One region of the Lentimicrobium sp. S6 genome, then DNA from elsewhere that is predicted to be linked to it. Evidence: riboswitches for the same ligand, from Rfam matches in the RefSeq annotation. Region 1 holds a riboswitch; each other region holds the start of a gene.

What was found. Region 1 has a riboswitch for cobalamin ahead of HNS40_RS19800 (diphthine--ammonia ligase). Riboswitches for the same ligand answer to the same signal wherever they lie in the genome.
Region 2: linked by a shared signal. The riboswitch ahead of HNS40_RS08845 (T9SS type A sorting domain-containing protein) and the one ahead of HNS40_RS19800 (diphthine--ammonia ligase) in region 1 are both predicted to bind cobalamin.
Region 3: linked by a shared signal. The riboswitch ahead of HNS40_RS01035 (T9SS type A sorting domain-containing protein) and the one ahead of HNS40_RS19800 (diphthine--ammonia ligase) in region 1 are both predicted to bind cobalamin.

The regions. Positions count from the first base shown of each region.
Region 1 is NZ_JABKBZ010000090.1:2,043-8,682, forward strand. Features, by position in the region: gene HNS40_RS19785 (porin family protein) at 1-405, shown strand, start outside; gene HNS40_RS19790 (HAD hydrolase-like protein) at 392-1,048, shown strand; gene HNS40_RS19795 (ABC transporter substrate-binding protein) at 1,098-2,228, opposite strand; gene HNS40_RS19800 (diphthine--ammonia ligase) at 2,228-2,926, opposite strand; cobalamin riboswitch at 3,013-3,208, opposite strand; gene HNS40_RS19805 (threonine/serine dehydratase) at 3,200-4,135, opposite strand; gene HNS40_RS19810 (DEAD/DEAH box helicase) at 4,228-5,340, opposite strand; gene HNS40_RS19815 (Crp/Fnr family transcriptional regulator) at 5,521-6,189, opposite strand; gene hcp (hydroxylamine reductase) at 6,334-6,640, shown strand, end outside.
Region 2 is NZ_JABKBZ010000020.1:30,680-37,319, forward strand. Features, by position in the region: gene HNS40_RS08835 (DUF5723 family protein) at 1-685, shown strand, start outside; gene HNS40_RS08840 (DUF4251 domain-containing protein) at 861-1,412, shown strand; cobalamin riboswitch at 1,570-1,769, shown strand; gene HNS40_RS08845 (T9SS type A sorting domain-containing protein) at 1,873-3,141, shown strand; gene HNS40_RS08850 (hypothetical protein) at 3,329-3,631, shown strand; gene HNS40_RS08855 (response regulator) at 3,640-4,005, shown strand; gene HNS40_RS08860 (chemotaxis protein CheA) at 4,022-6,196, shown strand; gene HNS40_RS08865 (chemotaxis protein CheW) at 6,201-6,640, shown strand, end outside.
Region 3 is NZ_JABKBZ010000002.1:2,677-9,316, reverse strand. Features, by position in the region: gene HNS40_RS01045 (YncE family protein) at 1-339, opposite strand, end outside; gene HNS40_RS01040 (TonB-dependent siderophore receptor) at 701-2,929, opposite strand; gene HNS40_RS01035 (T9SS type A sorting domain-containing protein) at 2,929-5,352, opposite strand; cobalamin riboswitch at 5,472-5,649, opposite strand; gene HNS40_RS01030 (hypothetical protein) at 5,781-6,640, opposite strand, start outside.

The sequences.
Region 1 (6,640 bases):
ACCTTCGATGATACCTTAAAGGCAACCACTGAATTACAGTTTGTTGAATTACCATTAATAACAAATATCAATCTTGGAACTGGTAGAATGAAATATATGATCAACCTTGGTACTTATATTTCTGCCAAAGTAGGTAAATCATTATCAAGTGAACTGCCTGAAAATCATTCGCAATATGAAGCTTTATATGCTAGAAGTGAAAGAGGTTCTGATTTTGGATTGATCATTGGAGGCGGACTTAGATATATAAGTGATATTGGAATTTTTCAGCTAGATGCTCGTTTTGCTTATGGCTATCAAAAGATTTATAATGAGGATACTACAGGATTTAGGTTTTCTAATATGTCAGTCATGTCCGTGGGTTTAATTTATATGATTAACTTGAAAAAAGATGATAAATATTAATGATTTCCAGGCTGTTCTTTTCGATTTAGACGGCACCATTATCGACCCTAAAGAGGGAATAATTAATTCAATTTTATACGCTGCTCAAGAATTTGGAAAAGAAGAAAAACATCCTGAATCGCTAGATTCATTTATAGGGCCTCCACTTCAACATTCTTTTAAAAATAGGTATAATTTATTTGATGAAGAAGCAATGGAAATGGTTAGGCTTTATCGCGTTTATTATGCTAAACAAGGAATCTATCAATGTCATTTGTATGATGGAATTGAGGAAGTCATTAAGGGATTATTCGAAAGAGGAGTTTTTATGGCTCTTGCCACTTCAAAACCCACAAAGTACGCAGATCAGTTGATGAGGCATTTTAATTTAGAATCCTATTTTGATTTTACAGCTGGGGCAAATTTAGATGGTTCTAGAACCGATAAAATTGAGGTGATCCAATATGCTTTAGACCAAATTCCTCCTTTTGAAGAAGAAAGTATTCTCATGTTAGGAGATAGGGAGTTTGATATTGAGGGAGGTAACTTTCATGGCTTAAAAACGGCTTATGCACGTTGGGGTTATGGAGATGATAAGGTGGTTCTGAAATGCAAACCAGATTATATTTTGGACAAGCCTTTAGATTTGATAGTTAATTGTTAACAGCTAATAGTTAATAGTTGGCCAACAGTTTACTTCCAACTTCAATCAACTAATACTGTACTTTCTCAAAATAATACATACCTTTTGGTTCTGAGGAGTGGAAAATCTTATTTAAATCTTCCAAAACTATATCAGGCCTAAAGCTGGCTGTTTCCCAATAATCATTGGCTCCAAACGAGTTTACTCTTTTGTGATAGGAAAATACTCTGTGGTTTTTCACAGCAGACAGCGATTGATATTTAGGACTGGAAAATAAGTCTAATCTATCTTTACTTAAAGCTCCTGTATACATCCAAATATCTGCCTTTGATGCTTGACTCATCAATACTTCAAAGTCAAGCATTAAGCTTCCACTGGATGAATCTTGTTTCATTAGATATTGACCAGATGCATCAGCTATTAATTGAGCCATATAGCTTTTTCCACCAGCAGAATACCAAATACCTTGATACTCAGAGCCATTAAAAACTGTAGGTTGCTTGTCGAACTTTAATGACTCTTTCTGCTCGTTATACTTATTTTTAATTTCCTCAAAAATTGATATCGCATACTCCTCCCCTTTAAAAAAAGAAGCTAATAATACCATCCATTCTGCTTTACCAAGAGGATGTTGTTCTTTCCAATCATACATCAATAGGGGAGTCATTTTCAGCTGAATCATTTTCTCATAATCGGCATTCAACTTATCCCAACCACTCCCAATCACTAAATCGGGCTGGAGTACCATCATCTTTTCCATATTGATTTGAATGGCTTTTCCTACATTTTCGATATCTCCAGATTTTACTTTTTCCAGAATTTCTTCATTATAAATCAGCTCAGGATCCGTAACTCCTTTTATGTGTTGATCTAATTGCAATAGATTCATCATTCCTACCATAGGAGATGATAAAGCTACTACTCTTTTAGGTATTTCCTTAATGACAAAAGAATGTTCCAAATTCTCTATATTCTTAGCCCCAGAATGAGGAATATAATACTCCATATTCAAACTCTCGTTTTCCCAAGGATTGAAGATGACAACCTTTTTATAGGTTTCGAAATATTCTATTCTAAAGAATTTCGCATATTCAGGATTGTAATTCCGAGTAGATTTTTCTTGAGTTTTCTCTAGGGACTCATTGCAGGAGGAGGCAGCTAAAAATAGGACGCTTAATAGAATATATAGTCTTGTTTTCATTATGAGTTTTTTAGTGAAATGGGACAAAACCAAAATTCAGAGCTGATTTCTGGATTATCATTATGGTATTTTTTTAGGATTGGTTTCTCTTTTTTTACTTCTAAAGGGAATTTAAAAAAAGGAGCATCAATGACGAAGCTATGGAATTCACCATTTTCCCCACAAGGATCCACGTTTTTAGGAAGTTCATTTATTAATTCTTTGGTGATGATTTCTCCCACAAAGTCCTTGGATAATTTAGAGGCATCCACAGCAGAAATCATGGTTTTATAACCTTGTTCAATAAAATCAAGAATCAAGGTTTTAGTATCTCTATTCCATAAAGGAAAAACGGCATTAAATCCTATTTTTTGGAGTTGATTTTCTCTGTATTTTCTAAGGTCTTCCAAAAAGATATCTCCAAAAATAGAATACTTAATTCCATTTAATTTGGCCTCTTGCATGAGTTTTGTCAGGTGCTTTTCATAGGTTTCCATATCTGGTGATTCTGGCAGTTCCAGAAAAGTGATAGGTAAACCTATAGCTTTGGCTTGTTCTAGCATGAGACTCTCATGAATTCCATGCATACTCACTCTTCTATTTTCCTTAGCAATGGAAGTCAACAGAAAAGAAATATCATATTCCTTATTCTTTAGTATTTCTCCCAAAACAAAAGCAGAATCTTTTCCTCCGCTCCAATTAAAAATGGCTTTTTTCATATTTTTATTATTATGATAGCCAGGTGATAAAATGAAAAATAAATCGGAAATGATCGTCTTTATTCGTCGCCTTTTCTCCCGAAAGCTGAATTATGAATTATGATTTCAGGTATTCTGACTCGTCCAACTTCATTTCCTTCCCATTCAATAAAGAATAGTGGATGTGGGTGAATCAAGCACTAAAAAGTACTTGGGACTTACAGCAGCGGGAACTGTTCCTGATTTTCACAGGATTCCCTGAAACTTGGGACAAATTTATGGAAAATAGATGGACTATTGAAAAAACTTTTCCAAATCCACATTTCCACCAGATAGTATTAAAGCCACTTTTTGATTTTTAAAGATTTCTTTATTCTTTAAAACAGCAGCAAAGGTAATAGCGGAGGACGGTTCCACAATAATCTTCATCCTTTCCCATATTAATCTCATCGCACTTTTAATCTCATCATCGTTGACGAGAAATATTTCTTCCACCTTATCACGAATTATAGGGAAGGTATGCTCTCCCAATGAGGTTCGAAGTCCATCAGCAATAGTTTGAGGATTTATAGAAGGATGGATTATACCATCCCTTATCGAGCGGAAAGCATCATCAGCACCTTCTGGCTCTGCGCCAAAAGCTAGGGTAGAGGGAGAGAAAAACTCACAGGCTAAAGCTGTTCCACTCATTAAACCACCTCCTCCAACGGGAGTAATAATGGCATCTGGTATAAGCTCCTCAAAAATCTCTTGGGCAGCAGTGGAATTCCCTAAGATCACTTGTGAATCATTATATGGGTGACAAGATGTAGCCCCTGATTTATCAATGAATGCAGCAGTAGTTGATTCTCGTGCTTCTAAAGTGGGCTCGCATTCTATAATGGTCGCTCCATAAGCTGCAACTGCATTTTTCTTCACCTGTGGTGCATTAGATGGCATAATGATAGTGGCTGGAATTCCAAGTATTTGAGCACTTAATGCCAAAGCAGAACCAAAATTACCAGAACTATGAGTTGCTACTCCTTTTTCTCGTTCTTCTATTGAAAGACTGAGTAATTTATGCATGGCACCTCTCATTTTAAATGCTCCGGCCTTTTGAAAGTTTTCGCATTTAAAGAAAAGCTCACAGCCAATGAGTTCATTAAGTAAATGAGACTTTAGGATGGGAGTACTATGGACTGAATTTTCTAGTATACTTTTTGCTTTAAGTAAAATGGATTTTGAGTACATTGCGATAAAATATTATTCAGCAAATTTGCTAAGAAATTAATGTTTAATATTTTCCATTTGATCGGTAATCTGTCACCTAACTTCAGTGCTGATTACCGCATCTGATTAAAAGTAATACCAAGTTTCTCAGAAATATAACGAATCTGTTTCAATTCTTTAGAGTTTACAATACAGTAGGAAAGTCCTTCGTTTCCAGCTCTTGCTGTTCTTCCAGCTCTATGTGTATAATAATCTATCTTATCAGGCATTTGATAATGAATGACATAAGCTAAATTGGCTACATCAATTCCTCGCGCTGCTAAGTCTGTTGCTACAAGAACTTTTAGACTTCCGTTTTTAAAGGCTCTCATGGCTTTGTCTCTTTCCTTTTGAAGTAAATCACCATGAATGGCATCCACCGGAACATTTCTAGCTTGTAATTGCTGTGCTAGTTTTTGAGTAGCAGCTTTTGTTTTACAGAAGATTAATCCTCTATTATCGCCTTGCTCGCCTAAGAAACGCATAAGGACATTCAGTTTCTCTAAATCTTCGCATACAATATATTGGTGCTCAATATGCTTATTAACCACATTCTTTCCACTCACTTCTATTTTAATAGCTGTCTCCGACATGTGCGTATTCACAATGTTTTTAATCTCGTGAGGCATAGTAGCAGAGAATAACCATTTGTTCTCCACTTTGGCTGAAAAGCTTAGGATTTCATCCAATTCATCTTTAAACCCCATGCTCATCATCTCATCGGCTTCGTCGAGAATAAGGGTTTTTACATGACTTAAGTCAAGGGCTTTTCTTTTTACCAAATCAATCAAACGACCAGGAGTAGCCACCACAATATGTGTAGGACGCTTCAAAGCTGATATTTGCTTTTCTATTTGAGGACCACCAAATACAGCTTCGGTGAAAATTTTGTCGGAATATTTGGTAAACTTAAATATCTGCTTGGCAATTTGCTGCCCTAATTCTCTTGTAGGACATAGAATGAGTCCTTGAATAACTTTTCTTTTAGGGTCTATCTTATGTAATAATGGAATACCAAAAGCAGCAGTTTTCCCTGTTCCTGTTTGAGCTTGTCCAACTAAGTCGGTGGTATTTTTAATGAGTACAGGAATGACTTGTCTTTGAATTTCCGAAGGCTTTACAATCTTCATCTCTGTCAATGCCTTAACTATGTCTTTCCTTACTCCTAATTCTGTGAAATTTTCCAATGTATCTTGTATTATTTTATGAACTGGCAAAGATACGCTTTATTAATGATAGAATTAAGAAATCATAGAATGATATAAACACTTGAATAATTAAGCTTTTCTGCTCAGGTATTTTGAGAAGATTTAGGTTCACATAGAATCACGAAACGGTTAACTGTTCATTATAAGCAGTTAACCAAGTTAATCCAAATACCCCTTCAAGCCCCGAACATCCAAAATCAATATTCTCTTTCCTTCCATTTGAATAATACCATCATGATTTAATTCATTAAAAGCTCTACTAAGAGAAGGTCTGGCAACTCCAAAAAGTTCAGCCAATTGACTTTGTGATTGAGGAAGGATAATTTCAGAATGACCGGCCTTAGTGTATTGCTTTAATAAAAAATGAGCAATTTTCCCTTTTATAGTTTTAAAACTGAGGAAGTTAATTTTACGAGTTAAGAACTGGGTTTGATTAGAGATGATATTCAGGAAGTTTTTTTGTAGTTGTTGGTGTTTAAGAAGTGATTCGAGAAAATGAGCCTTATTTATAGCTGCAATGATACAATCGGTCTTGGCCACTATAGAAACAGGGTAGAGGCTGTCCTGTCCAAAAAGAAATCCAGGAGCCAATAACCTCGGAGCTTTCATATCAGCCATCTTGATAGTTTTTCCATTAAAATCGGCCATTTCGCTTTTTACATCACCTTCAATCAGTATCAATTGTTGAATAACAGCCTCATTAGCAAATACTATGGGATTCCCTTTTTTGTAATTCTTATACTGAACTTGGATATCCTGTAGGCACTCTTCTTTTTCCTTATTAGTTAAGCTATGAAAAAGCTGGCATTGGCTGAATAAATCGAGCATGGATGTGTTTTTTTTACAAAAATATTAAAAAATATGGGTGGATGTAACATATGTTACAAATAAATAGGTATTGTAGTACTTAAATTTGCAGCGTTCAAAAGAACAGAAATAGAAAAATAAGTAAACAATATAAAATACAGAAAAATGAGCATGTTTTGTTATCAGTGTGAAGAAGCAGCCAAGGGAACAGGTTGCGAGATAAAAGGAGTTTGTGGAAAAACTGAAGAGGTTTCAAACTTACAAGATTTATTGATGTTCGTATCTAAAGGAGTTTCTATCCTTTCTAATTTAGGGCGCCTGAACAATATTAGTGTAGCCAAAGCTGACCAATTTGTTTTTGAAGCTTTATTTACAACCATTACCAATGCCAACTTCGATGAGAAAGCTATCATAGCAAAAATCAAAGAAGGTTTTGCTGTTCGTGAATTAGTGAAAGTTGAGTTAAGTGTGA
Region 2 (6,640 bases), on a different contig from region 1:
AGGTGTAGAATATCAGGCGTTACTAGACAGGCAAGGCAAAACGCAAACGACAAGAACCTGTGGGCAAAGACATTACGATTATAAATACAGAATCGGGGTGAGTTTAATGGATATTGGATATATTAGTTTTAAAAATAATGCCCAGCTTCACGAATATGCAAATACAGACTATACCTGGGAAAACATAGATACTTCCAAATACGAAAATTGGAATGCATTTATTCAAGACATCAGCTATCGTTTTTATGGAGATCCGAATGCCACCTTAAAAGATACCAAATTTAAAATGTGGCTCCCCTCCTCTTTAAACATCAATGCAGATTATAATTTCGAAAATGGAATATATGCCAATGCTAGCTTTGTATATAATTTTCCTTTTAATGGTAATTATATGCGAAAACCAACCATAATTTCATTGACTCCGCGCTATGAGAAGCCTAATATAGAAGTAAGCTTACCCCTAAGTCTTTATCAATGGAAATATCCGAGAGTTGGCTTGGCAGTTCGCTTGTACTATTTCACCATTGGTAGTGATTATTTCACCTCCTTAATGGGTTGGCACGATTTCAATGGAATGGATTTATACTTTTCTATTAAAGTAAACATAGGCAAAGGAAGCTGCGAGAAAAGAAATAAAATTAATCCTTGTGGTGACGCATTTAATAAGTTCCCTTGGTCGAAATAAAATTATTGAGAGCTCTGAATTTGAAACTTAAGGGTTATTTTTTATTGTGTCTTTGAAATGGAATAAGTCAACAGTGAACAACTAAAAGTTAATAGTTGTAGAACTATTAGCTACTAGTTATTAACTTCAGACTGTAAACTAAAATTCCCTACTTTTATAAACTAAATAATCTATCATGAAAAAATTCATATCAATACTCATTATTTTGGCTTTTTGTTTTCAAGTAAATGCTCAAGAAACCAAATCAAAAAAAGAAATTAGAGCTGAGAAAAAAGCTCAAGAAAAAGCTGAACAAGATGAACATAGGTTGGTTCAGGAACAATGGGTTCTGGATACAACTTTTGTATTGGAAGCTCAAAGAGTAACAAATAAGATTGGGGAGGTTTTTCAATTAAACTCCACTATCAATTTTGTATATGTGAATAATGGGAAAGCTACTATCCAATTAGGTTTTGATCAGTTAGTGGGTTGGAATGGTGTAGGTGGTATGACCATAAGTGGAAGAATCACTAAATATGAAATAGAGGATGAAAAGAAAAACAAACCCATCTTCATCAGAATGAGCATACAAGGCTCCACAGGAATGCAAGACCTCACCATTTGGATCAGCAGCAATGGAAACGGAGAAGCCACCATAGTAGATATGAGAGGGAATAGAATTCAATTCTCTGGTGATATTGTTTCTGTAGATAAAACTCGCACTTTTAAAGGCATGGAACTTTACTAAATGAATCGTTAACAGTGAGAGCTAGCAGCAAATAATTGTTGCAAATAAGTGATAGGTTTATATAAACTATTATCTATTAATGAATAACTATCATTTTCGTTATCCTTACCTAAATAAAATTTTAATTTTAACAATATCCTTCCAAATATTTATATAATTTCGCAGCCATGTTGACGGTTCTCTCCAAAGATTTCTGAGGAGGGTGAAAAGGGAATCCTGTTTAATTCAGGAGCTGTTCCCGCAGCTGTAAGTCTATAACATTTGAGACTCTTAATGCCATTGTATCTTTTATAGATATGAGAAGGCCACTCAAAATAAAGACAAGCCAGAAGACCTGCCCAAAACACGAATTTCAAAGCTTTCGGGATAAAAGCTGTAGATCGATGGACCTTCCATTTTTCTTCAATCGTTCCTGTGAGTTTTGAGGAATAAATTTTATTTATCCTTAAAACAATTTAAAATGAAAAAAAATTACTTTTTGGCTCTATTATTACAAGCATTTGTAATATTAGGAATAGGGCAATCTGTCAACCAAATCGTGGTGGGCAATGGCGGAATTTATAATAATGACGCCGACCATGTGATGGTCACTGGTATAAACCCAGAAACCTATACCTCCACCCTTATTGGTGAAGTGGTAAAAGAATCCATGCAAGATTTAATAGTGGTTGGTGATTATGCCTATGTGGCTGCGGAAGACAGCTTGGCAAAGTTTAACCTGATTACCAATACTAAAGAAATAGCTATCTATCATGGTTATTTAAGTAGATTATATTATGCCAATGATATGATTTATGTGAGTTTAAGAAGTGATGCAACAGGTGTTCCTGCTGATGGTAAATATTTAAAAGCCTTCGACATGAATTTGAACCTAGTATATGAAGCTGAAGGAATTAGTACTGATGCTGCAGGAATGCTGATGTATGAAGATTCCTTATACGTTGCAGTTTCTGGTGACTGGGCAGCTACTGAAGGGAAATTGGCAGTAACAAATAGTGATTTAAGCTTTGTAAGAGAAATAAACTTAGGTACTGATGCCGTAGGAATTATTGATTTATTTGAAGGAGAAAACGTTATTTATAGCGTTAATAAATCACCTTATGGTGCCACAACAGGTTCTATTTCTACCTATAACATTGCTACAACTACTTGGAACACTCAATCACTTAATCATGTGGTTGGTAAAGGTGTTAGAAAAGTCGGAGACCTCCTCTATTTGGGTTTAGATTATGGTATTGGTTCATATGATTTATCAACATCAACGGTTGTTAATAATCAAATTATTGCAGACCCAGGTTCAGCCAGTTACATCAATATTGCTGCTGCTGTTTTTGATGAAATCAATGAACGTTTTTATGTGACTATTACCGACTATTTTTCCCTAGGTGAGGGAAGGGTTTATGATATTGATGGGACTGTTTTAGGAAACTTTGAAGCCTCTGTTTCAGCTGAAGCAATGGCAATTCATTATGCCAACAACACAGGGCTTTCCACTCTAAAAAACAATAGCTTAAACATTTATCCTAACCCTTGTCAAAACTTCATTCATATCGGAGCATATCAACAATTGAATTGGATAGAGATTTATAACCAAACAGGTCAATTGATCAAAAGAATACATAATCCTCAATCTTCTTTTATTGAAGTTAACGAGCTTAAAGCAGGAATTTATTTTATAAAAACTCAATCACAAAGTGGCATTCATGCAGCTAGGTTTTTGAAAAAATAAGAGAATCGAATAAAAAATCAAGGCTTTATTTAGCATGATTTCATAAGAAAAGAAAATACACGATTAATAGGCTTCCACAATCATTTTGTGGAAGCCTTTTTTTTAAGAATAATTTTACAATTATTGGACATTCTAATTATTTTTCATATATTTACCTAAGAGATTTTATAGAAATTTAGAACTCGAAATGAACAATTATAAGCTAGAATACCAAAAAGATGAGAATAACCAAATGAATCAACTTACCTTTAGTGGTGAGCTATCCTTCGGTCATATTCAATATATTAAAGATGAAACAGACGAATATACCCGTGTAAACAAGCCCCTTCAACTGATCATTAAAGATGTGGAAATGCTTGATTTAAGCTTTATTCAGTTTATTATTGCCTTAAAAAACCATCATCCAGAAAATAAAATCACATTAAATATTAATGATGAAATACTAGATCTCATCAAAGTATCTGGATTTTACGAAATATTAATATCATAAAATAAGAGATGAAGAAGACCATAATAATCGTTGATGATTCAAACAGTATCAGGAATTTAGTGGAGTTTACTCTAAATAACGCTGGATTTCACGTGATTTCTGCTACCAATGGCAAGGAAGCATTAGAACTATTTAATGGACAAACAGTGCACCTTTTACTCACTGACCTTCATATGCCCATCATGAGCGGAATGGAATTAATAGCAGAGGTAAGAAAACTTGAGGAATACAAGTATGTACCCATCCTCTTTTTAACCACTGAAACTCAAGTAAGTATTAAAAAAGAAGCCAAGGATCTTGGAGCAACGGGGTGGATAGTGAAACCATTTAATGGAGACAAATTAATTACTACTATTAGAAAAGTAATCAGATAATTAGAAACCTATGGAAATGGACGAACTCATACAAGGATTTCTAGATGAAGCTAATGAACTCATAGTCAACATTGAGGATTCTCTTTTCAATTTAGAAAAGCAACCTGATGACCAAGAAGCTATAGCCTCTGTTTTTAGGGTCATGCATACCTTAAAAGGTAGTGGTGCTATGTTTGGCTTTTCATCTGTATCTTCTTTTACCCATCATCTAGAAAGTATATATGAGCAAATTCGTTCCCACAAAATCAAGCTTTCTAAAGAAATTCTCAACCTTACCTTCGAATCTATCGATCTTATTAAAAAGCTTTTAGAAACGACTGAAGCACCTACCGCAAGTGTAAAATTAGAATATGACCGACTTATCACTGAATTCGAGATTATTTGTAATAATCATCCTGCTCAAGAAGCGCCAATTAAGGCTTTAGAAAAAATTGAAATCGATCAGACTCCAACATATTATATCTGTTTTGAACCTAACGAAGGTATTATGCAAAACGGAACAAACCCTTTATACCTTATTGATGAACTGATTTCTTTAGGGAACGGAAAGGTATTTACCCACATTGAGAATATTCCCAATTACAGAAATTTATTGGTGAAAAACTGCTATGTAAGTTGGGAAATTATCTTGAATACAAAAGATGAGCTGAGCGATATTTTAGATGTTTTTATTTTTGTTGAGGATGAAAGCAAAATAGAAATACAAAAAATTAGTGATATCAATTTATTAAGACACCTTGAGTTTGTCGAACAACTACCCAAATACATAGGAAGTAGCGAAGGAAGTGCCATATTAGAATTACAAGAATTTGCTTCACAACTAGAAATTTCTCAAGCAAATAACACAGCCTCCAATGCTAAACACATAGCTCCCATTATAGAAGAATCATTAGAATTAAAACTTGAGGAGGACAAAAAAGAAGAAATTACTAACCTAGCCAAAGACATAGACCAAAAAAATGAACAAGTAAAAATAGAGGAGCCTAAAACAGCTGAAACCGTTGTTAATCTAACCACAACCACTGAAACTTCAACAAAAAGCAAAGGTAGTTCTAGTATCCGAGTAAGCAGTGATAAAGTAGAAACATTAATCAATTTGGTGAGTGAAATGGTAACCATTCAAGCACGCTTGAGCCTTTTGTCAAAAGAAGCACAAAATCCAGAGATTATAGAAGTGGCCGAAACCTTAGAGAAACTTACTCGTCAACTTCGTGATAATGCCTTTGAGATCAGCCTAATTCCTATTTCTAGTTTAGTCACCAGATTTCAACGCCTCATTCGTGATTTATCCAAAGAACTAAATAAAGAGATTGAATTTATTGCCGAAGGAACCGATACGGAATTAGACAAAACTATTATCGAGAGCCTAGCGGATCCATTGATGCATATTTTTAGAAATGCAATAGATCATGGCATAGAAAGTACCGAAGACAGGTTGAAATCTGGTAAAACGGCAAAAGGCACCCTCAAATTCAAAGCATATTATTCGGGCACCAGTGTTTATATTGATATTATAGATGATGGGCAAGGAATAAACACCGAGAAAGTAAAAGCTAAGGCTCTATCACAAGGACTAATAAATGAGAAGCAAAACCTCAGCACAAAACAAATTAACGAACTCATTCTTTTACCTGGGTTCTCCACCGCAGACAATGTCACCGATATTTCTGGGCGAGGAGTAGGCATGGATGTGGTGAAGAAAAATATCAATAAAATACAGGGTGAAATTGAAATCAATTCAGTGCTAGGACAAGGAACAACATTTTCATTAAAACTTCCACTCACGCTTTCTATCATCGATGGGCTATTGGTAAGAATAGATAAAATAGAATATATCATTCCAATCTTGGTGATTAAGAAAGTATCACCAATGAGACACCAAAATGTTTCCAGTGCATTTAATAATACCATCATAATTGATGGGGAACAACTACCTTTCTTAAACTTAAGGGAAGAGTTTAATATACAAACCAAAGCACCCGATTTAGTAGAAGTTGTAGTAGTGAACTATGGGAGTAGGCAAGTTGGAATTATCATTGATAGAGTGATACGAGAATCACAAGTGGTGGTAAAATCCATTGGCAAACACTTTAAAGACCAAGAAATAATTTCTGGTGCCAGTATTATGGGTGATGGAAGTGTGGCTTTGGTTTTAGATACAAACAAGATAATAGATAAATACTCAAGATAATTTTATGAAAAAGCTTTCGTCATATCTAACCTTTCAACTGGGAAAAGAGAAGTTTGCTGCAAATATTGCAAATGTACTCCATATACTTGGCGTTCCTCAAATTACTGAACTACCCAATTCCCCTGCTCATATTAAAGGTGCTATCAATTTACGTGGAAAGGTACTTACTGTAATTGATCCTCACATGAAATTTGAAATTGAAAGTCAAGAAATCACCAAAAACTCATGTATTGTAGTCTTAGAAATGGAATATGAATCGGATAGACTGGAGATAGGAGCCTTAGTAGATTCCGTTGACAAAGTGATTGAAATAACTGAAAATGAGTTATTGCCTCCTCCTGATTTAGGAACAAAATTTAAATCAGAATATATTGAAAATGTCATCAATATAAATGATGAATTCATTATGGTACTCAATATAAAAAATGTCTTTACTTCAGAATA
Region 3 (6,640 bases), on a different contig from region 1:
TGTAAACTCTAAAGTATTAGCATCCGCAACATATACCTTACCGCTATTGTTGACTACGATAAAGGCTTGTCCGTTATGAATTTCCATAGATTGAACTACATCTCCTAAAGGAGCTGAGTTTCTAGCATAAAAAATGTGATTATAAATCCGTTTTTTCTCAATATCATAAAAACTCAAAGAGGCATTTCCATACATGAAATTTCCTTCGTTTGTAATAAATACTCCAGATGTATTATTTAATTTGAAATAAATGGTTTCTACTGGTTCCTTTTGACATGAGGTTGTAAGAAGGTAAATAGATAAAAATAAAAAGAGGTTTATAATTGAATCAATTTTCATCTTTTTTACCCCGGCCCCAAGGGGAGAAAGCTGAAAATTGCTGAGGTTTTTTAAACTGATTAAAGAGTATGATGTTAAACTTAATAATTGAAAAATAATATTTTTAAAACCAGATGCTTTTTCGCTCCCCTTGGGGTTGGGGCAATCGAAAAAGAAGCTTCTCGCTGAATCATTTTTAATTGGTTTTGCCCCGACCCAGATGGGAGCCCAATTAAAAATAGATTGCCTATTAAGAAAGGAATGAATAGGTCCATCTTCACCAATGAGAATAGGATTACTTATATCAGATGCTTTTTTGCTCCCCGTGGGGTTAGGGAAAACAAAAAAGAATTTTGAAATGTTACTTATTCTAAACTTCATACTATTTCCTCCATCCAATTTGTAAATTTACTGAATAATATCTTCCGGGCATTGCACGCCATAATACAGTCATATAGTCTCTGTCAAAGATGTTCTCAACTCTAATACCAAATCTGGCTTTGAGCTTTTTCCAATTAAATCCTTTTTCAAAGCTAAGATTTGTTAAAGAATAAGCTAAAAGAGGTTTTTCAAAATCTGATAATTCGTTAGAGCTGGTGGTATACCTTTTTCCAATGATGGAATTGTCAATGTTTAGTTCCCAAGATTTGTAATTCACTCCTATCATTAAATTAGCGGTATGACGAGGAATATAGATTAATTGTTTTCCTCTGCTTTCATCAACAGATTCTACAGCATTTTCATTGGTGGTTATGGTAAGGGCGTAATTGGCAATGGTTTTTAGTTTCCAATTTCTATAGAAATCCATATTGTATTTTAAAGTGCATTCGACTCCTCGGGCAAAAACTTTCTTAATATTATCTGCTTCCCAATAAATGGCACCGGTGGAAGAGGGATGCCAAACTATCCAATTTTCAATTATAGAAGCATAGATATTGATGTTTGATTCTAAATTCCAATTGTTTTTGGCTTGTTTAAAACCTAAACCCAGTTCTGCGGTATACCCGTCTTCGGGAAGTAGGTCTGGGTTTCCGCCAGGAATCCAGTATAAGTCGTTAAGGTTAGGTTTGTGGTAATTTCGACTGGCATTAAATTTTATGCTCCAAATATCTTTTTGGTCCAATTGATATTCAATACCCAATGATGGAATGAGAAAAACGAAAGTATCATCATAATATTCGCTTCGGAGGAGGGCATAAGCTGATGTTCTTTCGTTGATTTGAAGATTGAGCTGTGCCAGATAACTCAACTCTACTCGTTCTTCCTTATATCCCGTTTTTTTGGTAGAATCATAAATATCTACTTGGTGAAAATTTGCATCCAAAGAGGTTTTAAAGTGTAGAGACTCCTCTTCTTTATATTGATATTCCAAGTGGTTAAAACTAGATTTTTCTTTACTTATTGAATTGAAATTATTATCTAATTCTGTTGATTTTCGAAAATAATGCAATTTTGTATAGTTGATACCACTTGTGAATTCCCATCTTGAATCTCCTATGTAGTATTTCCAAGCTCCAATAGCTCTTAGTTGCTCATCTTCTCGATATTCTATTCTGTTGAATATTTGATAATCCACACTGTCAGGTGTTTGAATCTCTTCGATGTTATAGCCTTCGTAAGACATGAGCTGAGGAAGATTTCTGAAATTATGATGGCCCCAGATTTTTAAAGAGAGCAAATGATTTTTCTTCAATTTTCCATAAAACTCTTGTAGGAAACCATATTTCTCATAATCCGCATTTTTCTGGACATCGTCTCTGTATGGAAGTACTCCATAGTTGTAGAATGGAAAGTCGTTCTCTGATTGGTCGTGAAAAACTCTAGTTTTCGATTGAAACTTAGAGTTCCCCAAGGCCAATTCTGCAAATTCTTTAAAAGTAGAAAAGCTCTCTATATGTTGAATGTATTTTACTGAAATTCGATTACTCCAATCTGCTTTGTTTTCAAGACTAATACTTCCTCCTAAGGCACCACTTCCTGCACTTAAAGAGCTTCCGCCATGAAGCAATTCTACTCTATCGATAAAATAAACAGGAAACTGAGAGAAATCTACATCGCCCCGCATGGGTGAGTTGAGACTCATTCCATTCCAATTGACTTGAGTATGAGAAGCTGCCGTTCCGCGAAAAGAAGCGGTGGCGGAGGAGCCTCTTCCATAAGATTTTATGAATACTGGAGTGCTGGCCGTCATGAGGCTCGATAGAGATTTTGAGCTCAAGCTTTGTAAAGCCATGGTGTCTATCCTCGATTTGCTCATGGCTACTTCTTCAATGGGTTTTTGAGCTTTAACTTCTACTGTTTTTAATTGAAAAGTATCCTTGGTGATTTGAGCATTGATATTTTGACTCCAAAAAAGAGAGACAGAAAGAAAAGCAAAAATTTTAAAGAATAGTCTTCTATTATAAGCTGTGATATTTATTATTTTCAAAGCAGAGGTATTGGTATAATCTAATCTTTCAATGGGGTGGATTTCAACAATAATAAATGAGAATAATTCTGTGCAAATATAAATAATCTTCTTTGTGAAACTCTGTATAATAGCTTTGCCACGAAGAAACACAAAGGATTTCGCAAAGTGCCACCAAGAATGAAGAAGTGTTTGCCCAGCCATTATCTTTTGATGATGGTTTTGGAGAAGGAATTACCTTTGCTATAAACTTGAATTAAATAGACTCCGCTCTTAAGTTCTCCCAGATTTACTCGTTTTGCCTCTTTTACCTCTTTTACCAATTGACCTTGATGATTATAGATTTTCAGAAGATCAATATCATTGTTTTCTGAGGATTCTATATGGATAAGATCCTCAAAAGGATTGGGGTAAATAGTAAAATGGAGTGGATTGAGTTCTTCAATTCCAGTGGCATCGGAAATAATGATTTGTGCTTTATGTGCTCCTATGGAAATTAGGTGTTGACCAAGGATGTTGATGCTAAACTCAGCTTCTCCATCAGAATTAGTTGAGACTTGTTGACCGTCATTGACCAAGCTTTCTTCATTTAATGATAGCAATGCATTTGCAATGGGCTTTCTTTCCAATAATTCTACAATTCCTGATTCATAGAATTGACACCGCTCTTCCATGAAATGAGTTGTAATGAGTTCGTCAGGTTTTGAGGTGTAGGTGCTTAGTGTTATTTGATTGATGGTCCATTCCTCTCTGGAATCTGGCACATGATAGATTAGAATTTCATCTTCATCTTGTATTTCGATTTGATGCATATTCCTAGCAAAATGATCATCATTTAGTTTTATAATCCATGTTCTCGATTTACTATCGTCGCTATGGTTTCCACCGTAGCCATAGTAGTAATTTAAACTTGAATGTTCTTCTTCTGGAACTTTCCATAAGTAAAGAGCGCCATCTACTATTTCGTCGTCCTTAAATTTAAAATCCTCTCCAAGTCCAGTGCTTTCAAAAATAGAAGCTATGGCATGGGCTAGACTTATATTTTCTACACTACCGATTCCGTAATCTTGAGCTGCATTATCTACATAAGGGTTAAGGTCAAAATGGTCAATATTAACTGCTTGCCGAGAAAGTATATTATGGTCATCGGTTTGGATAGTGATATATACCTTCTTACTGTGGCTTTCTGCTAATATTTGTATGGCTAATGAATCAATAATTTGAGGAAAACCTTCAGCCTGAGCATAGATATAGGTATTACCCTCCTCTAATCCTTTGATATAGGTTTCATTGTTTCTTTCAAAGATTTCTAATAATTCGGGATTTTTAGCATGCCATAGTGTTTCTAATCCTAAAATAGCTTCGTTATTTTGATCTTTAATGATAGCATTTATTTCAATTTGACTTTGTGAATGAATGCTCTGTGATTCTAATATGATTTCGATGGAGGAGGGCTCCGAAACGAGAATCTCGAAACTATTCGAAATATACTCCTGATTTTGAACTTTTGCAGTGATAATGGTAAGGCCAGCTTGATGAGTCTGAATGAGTCCATTGGCATCTACTGTGGCGATATTGGTATTTGAGGAGTTCCAAATGATATTTTGACTTGCTGCCGGAATACCAGAAATAAAATGAATGGCTTCTGCTTGTAAGCTCCTGTTTATTGTTATTGTTTTTGGCATATCCGACAAGGCTAATAAATTGATCTCCCCAGTGATAGTGCTATTAGGGCTGACGTCTATAATACCGGAAATCTCAGTGGAAGCTTCCCCCAATCCTCCCACGGAAGTATTCATGGCATTGGTGATTTTAATAAAATCTATATGGTCAAGCGCTACTCTGTTTCCATTTTCATCTCTGGCCCAACTGATATCCATGGCATCGCCACCTGAATTTTCTAAGTCGCTGGTATAAGGATTATCAGGAATGTCATAGGGTTGGCTGCCTCTGGTTCTGTTATCTGCAAAGCCAAAGTATCTTTCGTAAGATTTTATCATGGATGGAGTGGAGAGGTCAATATCACCTTCAACTTTCATGCCTTGTAGAGTGTAAAGTTCTTGGTTTATACTAGGGAATAAGATCGGAGATGGGTAATAGCTTTGTTGGTGGAAACTGTTTTTATAAACGTATCCAGAATCTTGATTGCTGTCCACCCAAAGTACATCGGTAGCTGAGTTTTCATTGGGATTGAAATAAGTGACAGCATAATCCATTTGACTTTGGTTCAAATAATAGTCGCTCCCTGCCAAAAGATACCATTGGTCATCAGCCAGTCCATTATTATTCTCATCTTTCATGACTTCTACCATTGCTGCTTCGCTCCAATCAGGCAAAGCATTGGTGAATATGGTAAAATCAATTCCAAATGGATTGTTGGGATGGTTTTCTACACTTTCTTCCATTTTTACAATAATATGACCGCCAAATGCGCCCAAAGAAACCAATCCGCTTGTTCCTCCAATAATGCTTTGTGCAGCATACGGAGAGCCAAATGCACCATCGTTAGTAAATTGTCCTGGAGCAGGTTTGTAATCAATAATTTCCGACACATACTGTGCCTGACCCAGCAAGTTAAAGCTGAATAGGAGGATTAGAGTTGCAAATTTAATAATTGACTGGCTCATTTTATTGTTTATTTATTTCGCAAAAACAGTAGAAACTGAAAAAGATGAGGGCAGGCTTTGAAGGAAGCAATCGGCTAGTGTAGGAAACCAGCAGATGATTAGCTTTTTCACCGAAAGCACTCAAATCTTTATCTGTTGGCAGGTCTTCTGACTTACTCCATTCTGTGGAAGCCTTCCCGGTTGCGAACCAGTGGCATATTTTCCACGAAATATATGGAGCTTACAGCAGCGGGAACTGTTCAGGATTTACACCTGATTCCCTATTAATCCGATAATACCATTTTAACGATATGGAATTTCATAAAGTCAAATTGGTATAAGCTGGAACCAATTTCGCTGCAAAAGTAGAAATATTAGTTGAGGTGGAATGTTAAATTCTGAAAAATGATAAAATAGTAAGTACAGATGAACAGGTTGTTGATTAATAGTTATTTGTATTTCTGATCTATCATGAATTTAGCATCAAGATATAACATAGAATCTACTGTGATTCCTCTAGATTTTGCTTTTTCTTGGATTTTTTCAAACCATTTTTTATCAGATTGAATCTGTTTCATCATGGCTCTAATGTCTTTCTCCAAGTTTATGTAACTTTGACTTGCATGTTCAAAAGATTCGATAAAACCAAAGGGGAATCTGTCAAGGTTCGCTTCAGTGGTGAAAAGCAGCAGGATGTCAGCTTTTCTTATTGCTTCGGAATAATTGATATTCTTTACTTCATCTGTCATCTGTAGTTTGTCGATAAAAATCTGTTGATTATAATACCAAAACTCACCATGACTAAATGCCTTTTGATGAATACCTAAACGATATAATTGCCAGAAAAAACTATCTGCAATACTTATTACTTTAGGCTTATAAGCCGATTCATCTTTAAAGCTTATTTGGGGATAGGTCATTAATGGAATAGGAACAGGTAGGCCTAAGTTTAAAGCTTTTTCAATGTCGCTATCTTGTTTGTCAGCAATAAAAGACTTACTAATATCGTCAATTTGAACATCAACTAAGTTCTTATTCAAAACCAATTCCATTTTTCTGAGGATTGAATCAACTATCAGAGGCATGCTTCCTTGACTCCAATGAATTCCTGTTTTTGGATAAAGAACTATTTCAGAGCCATCTTTCATATTTAAGAAAGCAGCATTAAAATCGATAAATGGAATATTGGACTTAGTTAAGATAGAAGTATAAACTTCATAATTTGTGATGCTTCTTTCTTTGTTCATGGAATCAGGAATGAATTCAGGATAAAAGAAACCCTTTCCTGGTGCAATTACTATTATTAATT